Regions from separate parts of the Streptomyces sp. NPDC002958 genome, predicted to be linked through region 1. Evidence: riboswitches for the same ligand, from Rfam matches in the RefSeq annotation. Region 1 holds a riboswitch; each other region holds the start of a gene.
What was found. Region 1 has a riboswitch for cyclic di-AMP ahead of ACZ3IC_RS20685 (M23 family metallopeptidase). Riboswitches for the same ligand answer to the same signal wherever they lie in the genome.

Region 1 (3,267 bases):
GCGCTCGAAGCGCTCGGCCACGTCGTCGGGGTCGGTGCCGGGCCTGATGATGTCATTGCCGCCCGCGCAGAAGCTCACCAGGTCGGGTGCGAGCTCCTTGGCGCGCGGCACCTGCTCCTCGACGATCTGGTCGAGGAGGCGTCCGCGTACGGCGAGATTGGCGTACCTGAAATTCCCGTGAGCGGAGCCTTCGGTGCTCGTCGCCGCATCGGAGTCCGGGAGCTGGTCCGCGAGAAGTACCGCGAAACGGTCCGCCCAGCCGACGAAGGTCCCGTCCGGGCCGGGGTCACCGACTCCCTCGGTGAAGCTGTCGCCAATCGCTGCGTACGACCCGATGACGCATTGTCGGTTGATGACGCCACGTTGGTTTTTTCTCGAATCGTCTGCCATAAACGCTTATCCTGCACCGCCGAATGTGACCTACGCGACCGTAATAAAGGGTTGACGGGTGGTGAGATGGGCCACCCTGTAAGGCTTTGGTAAAGAGGGAATAAGCGGAAGGGCGGTGCGCCGCCGCGCACCGCCCTTCCGCTTTTCTCAGGTCATGCCTTGTTGCTCAGCGTCCCTGCCGTTCGGCTCAGACGTAGATGCCGTGCGAAGCCAGGAAGGCGATCGGATCGATGTCCGAGCCGTACGCCGGGCCCGTGCGGACCTCGAAGTGCAGGTGCGGTCCGGTGGCGTTGCCGGTGGCGCCGGAAAGGCCGATCTGCTGACCGTTGCTCACGGTCTGGCCCTCGGAGACGGAGATCGAGGACAGGTGGCCGTACTGCGAGTAGTGGCCGTCGGCGTGCTTGATGACGACCTCGTTGCCGTACGCGCCACCCCAGCCGGCGCTGACGACGGTGCCGGAGGTGATGGCCTTCACGCTGGTGCCGGTGGAGACGGGGAAGTCGATCCCGGTGTGGCTGCCGCTGGACCAGTTCGAGCCGGAGGCACGGTATCCGGTGGTGTGGTTGCCGGGGACCGGGTGGCTGTAGCCGGAGCTGTTGTTCTGGTCGGCCGGGGCGGAGGTCGAGGCCTGGGACTCCGTGGCCGTAGAGGCCTCGGCCGGGGCGGACTCGGCCGGGACGGACTTCTCCGCGGCCGACGAAGGCGCCGACGGAGCCTTCGACGGGAGGGACGAGTCCGTACCGGCACCGGTGGGCGCGGAGTGGCCCCCCGCCTTGCCGTCGAGCGTCAGCTCCATGCCCGGGAAGATCAGGCTGGGGTCTTCGCCGACGACCTCGCGGTTGTCCTGGTACAGCTTCTGCCAGCCGCCCTCGATCCCCTGCTCGTCGGCGATCTTTGACAGGTAGTCACCGGAGACGACGGAGTACGTCGTGGTGGCGTCCTGCTTCTGCGCGACCGGCTTGGCCGGGGCTGCGGAGGCCGACTGCGGGGCGGCGGGGGCGGCCTGCTCCGCGGCGGCGGCGCCGGTGGCACCGAGCAGCGGCAGTGCGATGACGGCGCCGCCGGTGGCTGCGGCGGCGACGCCACGGGCGATGGTGCTGGACTTCGTACGACGGTGCTTACCCGATATGGGCATGTGGTGCTTCCTCTCCGGCGCCTACGAGGTGAGCTGTCGGGTTCGGGCTGGAGATGCCCGGCCGCGCTGAACGCGGCTTCACCCCGAGCCGGCCGGAATTCTCCGATCGGCGGCTTACCTGGTTCCCCCGCTCCTGCCACACGATGAGTGGATGTGAATTCCGGACGGCGGCAGGATTAGGCGGTCCGTCCGGATTGACGGCGACCGTAAGCGAGTCGGGACGGCAAGAACAAGCCACTGGTTCCGTACCGGAATCCGCGCCGGGAAATCGGCGCGGAATTCCGGTCACACTCCGTGGATTAAGGATCTTGAATTTCCGCGCCACGCATGGAATACCCGACCACCCCTCCTGCACGCACCGTCACGGATATGATCCCGCTCACGACAGGGCGACCATCTCCCGCGCCGGCGGGGCAAGTTATGCCAAATCGGCCTATTACGGACACGTCATGCCCGTCATCCGCGCCGGAGCCTCAGCACCCTCGCGCACACCCGGGGAAGCGCTGCACCCAGTCAGGGTGCGCGCGACAGAGATCGCTGTCGGCATTGATCATTTCCGGCTCTACCCGGATACCGAACTGCATTCCGAACCCGTGCACTTCGTCGGCAAGCGGCTTCAGTCCGCCGGAAAAGGGGTGTGGATTCGGCGTCCGGTCGCCCAGCCCTGCCCGGTCGCTGGCGCGCTGCCCGAACCATGCGTCGTCCACGACGAACAGCTCGACGCCCATCACGGCGGCGCGCTCGACGAGGGCGCGCTGCTGCTCCTGCGAGATGTCGAAGCCGGTCGCCTCCCAGGAGTTGTAGAGCACCGGCCGCAAACTCTCCGCGTCCGGGCCACATGGGCCAGCTGCCAGACATGCCAGGCCCGGCTCGCCCCGCCGAATCCCTCCACACTCCACAGGCCGGCGAAGACGGGTGTGACGTACGACTCCCCCGGTGCGAGCAGCAGCAGCCCCGCGTCGTCGCAGCCGGCACCACCGGTGATCTGCACCAGCCCGTCGGAGAGCCGCTGTACGGAGATCCGCCACGCCCCGGACCAGCCGAGCGCAACCGGGGCCACCCTCCACCGGGTACTCCTCACGGCCGTCGAGCGGGGATTCAAAACCCCTGAAGGGCGACTCGGGCGCTGCGGTCAGGGGCTTCGGCGGCGGCGTGGGGGATCCGCGACCCCCGGTGCAGATGGACCAGCTCATCCCGTTCGGTGAGGGCGCAGTGCGTACTGCTGCTCGCCCCGGCGAGCAACCAGGTCCAGCCCTTGTCGCCAGCCTTGACCATCACCCCCACATTCCAACATTTTCGCACATCATCGATCATCGCCGGGATGGCGGGCAATGACCCTGCACGGAATTCACCGGGCAAATTCGCCGCAGGGGCACCGGGGTTCACGGAAGTGTCGACAAGCGAAGGCCGAGATGATTGCCTGAGGAATCAATGTCGTATCGTCGCGGAAGTGGCCTCGTCGGCGACTCGCGTCGACGCCAGACACTCCAGGAGTCACTGTGACGCAGCAGTTGCCGCAGGTCCCGTCGGCGGAACCCGAGCTGACGGGTGTCCGCAACTTCCGTGATGTGGGCGGGCTGCCCACCGTGGACGGCCGGCGGGTGCGGCATGGACGGCTCTTCCGCAGCGGTCACCTCGCGCACGCCACCGCCGAGGACGCCGCCTTCCTCGGCGGCCTCGGTCTGCACACGGTCTTCGACTTCCGCAATGCGGCCGACCACCGGCTCGACGGCCTGGACGTG
Region 2 (3,267 bases), on a different contig from region 1:
TCCAGCGCGTTGGCCTCGCGCAGCCGGGACTGGTACATCGCGTAGGCCTGGGCAAGGGTCTTCTCGAAGCCGTCCGCGGCCTGGCCGGCGAAGATCTCCTCGTCGATCAGTTCGTTCTTCAGGTTGGAGACCTTGGCCGTGAACGACTTCGGTGGGAAGCGCTTCGGGTCGAGGTCGAGATCGCGGCAGACCAGGGCCATCAGCCGCTTGGAGTCGGCGGCGTCGTAGATCGAGAACGACGAGGTGAAGCCGAGCTTCTTCGATTCGCGGCGCAGGATGCGTACGCACGCGCTGTGGAAGGTCATGACCCAGATGGCGTTGGCGCGCGGTCCGACGAGCTGCTCGACACGCTCCTTCATCTCGCCCGCGGCCTTGTTGGTGAAGGTGATCGCCAGGATCTGGCCGGGGTGCACCCCGCGCTCGGCGAGGAGGTGGGCGATCCGGTGGGTCAGCACCCGGGTCTTGCCGGAACCCGCTCCGGCGACGATGAGCAGGGGGGAGCCCGCGTGGACCACGGCGGCGCGCTGTTCGGTGTTCAGCCCGTCGAGGAGCGCCGCGGAGTCGATGACGGGGCGGTGCGCGCCGTCGCGGTAGTACGCGTCCCTCGGCGGCGGGGGCCCGTCGAACACGCCCGCGAAGAGGTCCTCCGGCACCGCTTCGGGTGCGGAGTCCTCGGGGGGCGGCGGGGGCTCTTCCTCCGAGTGCTGGAGGCCGGCCAGGAAGCTGTCGTCAAAGAGGCTGCTCATCGCTTGTCGAGTCTAGGCCGCCGCACCGACACCCGGCGGCCGCATGGCGCACCGCGCCCGACGGGAGGGCACACAACGAGAGCGTGCACCCACGCCGCGTAAGGGATTCCGGGCCCTTGCCCGCCCCTGCCGCCCCACTTCGCCGAGATCACGAAAATGTATCGGGCATATCGAACATCAACCTTCACAGCAGCATCATGGTTTGGCTAGCGTGCTCGACCGGGCGGCCCGTACCCCCTGAGGCGAACCACGCCGACCGGGCGCCCGCGCCGAATCCGGGCTGCCCACGCGGGAGTTCGGAACCGGGGACCCATGCGCAGCAACGGGGTGAATCGGTCCTTATCCCCACTCGGACCGTAGGGCAGCCTTCCGTTCCGCCCGAACCCGACAGCTAACCCGGTAGGCGGTCCACGGAAGGAGATGCCGACCTTGGCGTCGCATCGCAAACCGCGCACCCGGGTGCGCACCACCACACCGGCCATCGGGCTCACGACGGCCGCTCTGGCATCCGTGACCCTGCTCTCCACGCAGAGCGCCACGGCCGCGCCCTCTCCGAAGCCCAGCATCGAGGACGTCCAGAAGAAGGTCGACGACCTCTACCGGCAGGCGGGCGCCGCGACCCAGCAGTACAACCGGGCGAAGGAAGCCTCCGCCACCCAGCGCGCCAAGGTCGACTCCCTGCTGGAGGACGTGGCGAAGCGCGCCGACAAGCTCAACGACGCCCGCAGGACTCTCGGCGCCTACGCGGCCGCGCAGTACCGCACGGGCTCCATCGCGCCGAGCACCACCTTCCTCCTGGCCGACGACCCGCAGTCGTACTTCGACCAGAACCAGCTGATGAGCCGGCTGACCGGTCAGCAGCAGAAGGCGGTCACGGACTTCCGTACGCAGCAGGCCAAGGCGTCGAAGGAGCGGGCCGAAGCGGTGCAGAGTTTGGAGACGCTGACCGCGACGCAGACCACGCTGCGCACCAGCAAGCAGAACGTCCAGGAGAAGCTGGGCGAGGCGCGCGCGATGCTGTCGGAGCTGACCGCCGAGGAGAAGGCGCGGCTCGCGGCGCTGGAGCGCGAGAAGGAGGCGGAGGCCAAGCGCAAGGCGCAGGAGCTGGCGCAGCAGCAGGCCGCTGCCAAGGCGGAGGCGGACCGCAAGGCCGCGGAGGCCGCGAAGGAGGCGGAATCCGGCAGCGGTACGGGAACGGGCACGGAAACCGGCACCGGAACGGGCTCGGACACCAGCGACACCACCAAGGCGGAGAAGGTCATCGCCTTCGCCACGGCCCAGATCGGCAAGCCGTACGTCTGGGGCGCGACGGGCCCCTCCTCGTACGACTGCTCCGGGCTCACCCAGGCCGCGTGGAAGGCCGCGGGCGTCGACATCCCGCGCACCACCTGGGACCAAGTGGAGACAGGCACCCGGGTCGCCACGGCGGATCTGCGGCCGGGCGACCTCGTGTTCTTCTACGACGACATCAGCCACGTCGGCATCTACAAGGGCGACGGAATGATGATCCACGCACCGAAGCCGGGGGCGAATGTGCGCGAGGAGTCGATCTACTACATGCCGATCTACGGCAGCGTGCGACCGGCGTAGCGGCTCACGCCGCCATCCCCTCGGCTGCCGGTCACCGGGCGGGCCCGGGTCCGGGCCCGCCCGGTGACGCAGGGCCGGCCTGGCCGGCTCATGTCCAGAGCGTGGCGATGAAGATGTTGGCGATCGTCAGGCCGCCCACTGCCGCGAAGGCGCCCTTGTCGACCTTCTCCTCGTCCCTCTTGACGTAGACGAGCGCGAGGATCACGACCAGGAGCAGCAGCTTGACCCCGATCTTGATGTTGTTCACGTGATGGCCGTCGGCCTCGTTGAGCCCGACCAGTGCGACACCGGTGACCAGCATCGTCAGCGCACCGTGCAGCATCGCCGGGACGAACCGGGCCGTGCCCGCGCCCATCGCCTTCATCTGGGTCAGGAAACCGCCCAGCAGAGAGGCGATGCCGATGATGTGCAGGGCGACGAAGACATTGATGAGTACGTCCATGGGTCCGCAGCCTAGCCTTGCCCATATCACCACTCCGCAGGCAGGTGCGACTTACTGGCACTTTACTCACGCCTGCACCTATTGCCCGACTTTGATGCAATTTTTTCGATCAGCTAGCGACAGTGTCGCGCTAAATTCAGGCAATAGGCGTCATTGCGACTCTTCCCCCTGTCCCGGGTTTAGCGTCCTGACCAGGTGACCGGCTTCACCGCCGCTCCGCAGCCGGACGGCAGGCCGGTCACCCCGCCGAGAGGTCCGGCGGCGGGCCGCTCCCCTGTTGGCGACCCGCCGCCGGACCTCGGGCGGGCCCGCCGGTAGTCCCCGACGGGCAGTCGTCAGGAAGGACGCACGCCCCCGTGGCAGCGCATCGGAAACCCAAGCAGCGCCCGTACACCGGCTCTGCTGCCCGCACCGCAGCCACCCTCGCCCTTGCCGGGGCCGCCACCGCTGCCGCCCTGCCCGGCTCCGCGCACGCCGACCCCCAGCGCA
Region 3 (3,267 bases), on a different contig from region 1:
GCCGAGCGGGACTTGCCCTCGAACTCGTACGTGCCGTCCTTGTAGAACTCGGACGCGGCGACGTCGAGCGCGAGCGCGATGTCCTTGCCCGGGGCGTAGCCGGCTTCCTTGATGGCCTCGATGATGAGGTCGAGGGCGGCGCGGTTCGACTCCAGGTTCGGCGCGAAGCCACCCTCGTCACCGAGACCGGTCGAAAGGCCCTTGGTCTTCAGGACCTTCTTCAGCGTGTGGTAGACCTCGGCGCCCCAGCGCAGGGCCTCGGAGAAGGACTCCGCGCCGATCGGGGCGATCATGAACTCCTGGATGTCCACGTTGGAGTCGGCGTGCGACCCACCGTTGAGGATGTTCATCATCGGAACGGGCAGCAGGTGCGCGTTCGGGCCACCGAGGTAGCGGAACAGCGGCAGGTCCGAGGCCTCGGAGGCGGCGTGGGCGACGGCCAGCGAGACGCCGAGGATGGCGTTGGCGCCGAGCGAGCCCTTGTTCTCGGTGGCGTCAAGGTCGAACATCGCCTGGTCGATCAGCCGCTGCTCGGTCGCGTCGTAGCCGACGAGCTCCGGGCCGATCTGCTCGATGACAGCGAGGACGGCCTTCTCCACGCCCTTGCCCTGGTAACGGTTGGGGTCACCGTCGCGAAGCTCAATGGCCTCGAACGCACCGGTGGAGGCGCCGGACGGCACGGCAGCACGACCCGTGCTGCCGTCGTCGAGACCAACCTCGACCTCGACCGTGGGGTTCCCCCGGGAGTCGAGGATTTCCCGGGCTACGACGACGTCGATGGACGGCACGAGGCATCTCCTTCTGGGATATGACACTGGTTGTGCAGGGTCACTTCGGCCTTGCGACAAGAGCCTAACCGGCCCGGCCCGCTCAGTCGGACGACCGCCCGTCCCCTGGGACGGAAAAAGACCCAGGAGCGCACATTACCGGGCAAACAGCAGGAATTTTACTGGCTAACGACTACAACAGTTGAACGATCACACACGGCCTGCGTTCCCCGTGTGACAGCCGACACTCCCTGCACAAGCACTCCCTCTATGCAGGCACTCCCTGTACAGGCACCGCACGCAAGCACCGCGCGGAGGTGTCGCGCGCACAGAAACCCCGGCCCGGCGCATACGGGGGGAATGCGCGCCGGGCCGGGGTGCTCAGGGGGAGAGGGCCTGGACTACTTCGTCAGGTGCAGCTGCTGACCCGGGTAGATCAGGTCGGCGTCCTTGACGATGTCCTGGTTCAGCTCGAACAGCTGCTGCCAGCCGCCCTCGACGTTGTGGTCGGCGGCGATCTCGCTCAGGGAGTCACCGGAGGCGACCACGTACTCGCCGTCGCCCTTCTCGACCTGCTCGCCAGTCGGGGTGGTGACGGTCTCCTCCGACTCGGCCTGCGGGGCGGCGGAGCGGTCCGAGCGGGAGGCGGCGGGGGCCTCGGCACGCTCGGCTTCCTGCGGCTGCGCCTGCTGGGCCGGCTGCGACTGCTGCTCCGGCGCGGCCGGGGTGCTCTGCTGCTCGGTGGGCGCGGAGGAGGACTCCGAGGAGGAGCCGGTGTCGACGCCCGGGTCGACGCCGTCGTTGGTCAGGTTGCCGGCAGCGGCACAGCTCCAGGCACCCGGGCCCTGGATGTCGAGGAGCTTTTCGGCGGTGGCGATCTGCTGGGCCTTGGTGGCCAGGTCGGCACGGGGGGCGTACTGCGTACCGCCGGCGGCGGCCCAGCTGGACTGCGAGAACTGCAGACCGCCGTAGTAGCCGTTGCCGGTGTTGATGGACCAGTTGCCGCCGGACTCGCACTGGGCGACGGCGTCCCAGGTGGCGACAGAGGCGGCCGAGGCGCTGGTCGCACCCATCAGCGGAACGGCCACAGCGGTACCGGCGACGCCGGCGAGCGTGGCGATACGGACGGCCTTGGACGGGCGGCGATGCTTGCCCTTGCTGGAAAACAGCATGGAACTTCCCCTCACCGACGCCTACGAGGTGAGCTGTCGGGTTCGGGCCAAGTGAGTTGCCCGGTCGCACGTCCTAGCGCGCGACTTCACCCCAAGCCGGTCCTGACGCGTCTTTCGACGATCGGGCCCGGCGCTTACCTGGGTCCCCCGCTCCTGCCTACGGCGCTTTACGCGTCTGTTCCCTTCGACCGACGGCAGGATTCGGCGTGACGGTCGACGGGGCCCGCGGTGCGAGCGATTTCGAACGTAAACATACGCAACTCTCACATTCAAAGACGCACACATCGGACAATCAGCCCTTACTCGCGCCCAAGGAATCACCGTTTTCGCAGGTGAGGGCGGCATGGAAGGGTTCCCCAGGCGCGACACGCCAGTTGACGCAAAGAGACCCATGTCTCACATGCACATAAACGGACATAGGTCTCTTAACTACCCGGCTTTTGCGGCCCTTTTAACCGATTTTCAGACTGCCCTCACTCGGCCTTCAAGGCGAGATCGAGGCTCTGGCCAGGGAGGATGAGGTCCGGGTCGGAGCCGACGGCCCCCCTGTTGGCCTCGTAGAGCGCCGACCACCCACCAGGAACCTTCTGTGCATCAGCAATCGCCCAGAGGTTGTCGCCGGGACGGACGGTGTACGCGCCGTCGGCGGCCGCCGCACCCGCGTCGCGCGCGTCACCGGCACCGCGGGAGGCATGACGACCCGACTCGCGCCCATCACCGCCGTTCGCGTTCCGACTCCCCTCGGGGGCCGGCGCGCCACGGTGCTTGCCACCCACACCGCTGGACGAATCGGATGAATCAGATGTACTTGACGAGTTGGACGAATCGGGCGCTTCGGAGGACGGGGCGGTCGACGTGGTGGTCGACGGCTTCGCGGAGGGCTTGGCCTTGCCGGCCGGCTCGTCGGTCACGTCCGAGCCCTTGGAGCCCTTGGAGCCGTCCACGGTGTCCGATGCGCCGTCCGACGACGTGGCACCATCGGACGACTCCGCGCTCCGCGTCGGCTCGTTGGAGGGCACGGACCCCGGGTCGACACCGGGCAACGCCCCGTCCTTCGCGAGGCCGGAGATGACCGCACAACTGGGCCACGCCCGCGGTCCCTGGTCGTCCAGAACCTTCTCGGCCACGGCGATTTGCTGCGAGCGGCTGGCGAGGTCGGCACGCGGGGCGTAGGACTCGCCGCCGTACGCCTTCCAGGTCTCCTGCGAGAACTGCAGGCCGCCGTAGAAGCCGTTACCGAGGTCGGCGCTCCACATGCCACCGCTCTCGCACTCGGCCACCTGGTCCCAGGTCGTGGCGTCGGCCGCGTACGCACCTGTCGCGCCGAG

Region 2: another riboswitch for cyclic di-AMP. It lies ahead of ACZ3IC_RS01870 (C40 family peptidase); the one in region 1 lies ahead of ACZ3IC_RS20685 (M23 family metallopeptidase).
Region 3: another riboswitch for cyclic di-AMP. It lies ahead of ACZ3IC_RS01575 (transglycosylase family protein); the one in region 1 lies ahead of ACZ3IC_RS20685 (M23 family metallopeptidase).

Annotation. Positions count from the first base shown of each region.
Region 1 covers NZ_JBVHDS010000011.1:72,567-75,833, forward strand. The annotation lists gene ACZ3IC_RS20680 (SGNH/GDSL hydrolase family protein) at 1-390, opposite strand, end outside; gene ACZ3IC_RS20685 (M23 family metallopeptidase) at 578-1,525, opposite strand; cyclic di-AMP (ydaO/yuaA leader) riboswitch at 1,529-1,685, opposite strand; partial or broken gene ACZ3IC_RS20690 (alpha-galactosidase) at 2,008-2,800, opposite strand; gene ACZ3IC_RS20695 (tyrosine-protein phosphatase) at 3,025-3,267, shown strand, end outside.
Region 2 covers NZ_JBVHDS010000001.1:388,869-392,135, reverse strand. The annotation lists gene pcrA (DNA helicase PcrA) at 1-746, opposite strand, end outside; cyclic di-AMP (ydaO/yuaA leader) riboswitch at 1,004-1,168, shown strand; gene ACZ3IC_RS01870 (C40 family peptidase) at 1,167-2,336, shown strand; gene ACZ3IC_RS01865 (hypothetical protein) at 2,425-2,778, opposite strand; gene ACZ3IC_RS01860 (C40 family peptidase) at 3,135-3,267, shown strand, end outside.
Region 3 covers NZ_JBVHDS010000001.1:322,535-325,801, reverse strand. The annotation lists gene eno (phosphopyruvate hydratase) at 1-788, opposite strand, end outside; gene ACZ3IC_RS01575 (transglycosylase family protein) at 1,169-1,939, opposite strand; cyclic di-AMP (ydaO/yuaA leader) riboswitch at 1,943-2,114, opposite strand; gene ACZ3IC_RS01570 (LysM peptidoglycan-binding domain-containing protein) at 2,413-3,267, opposite strand, start outside.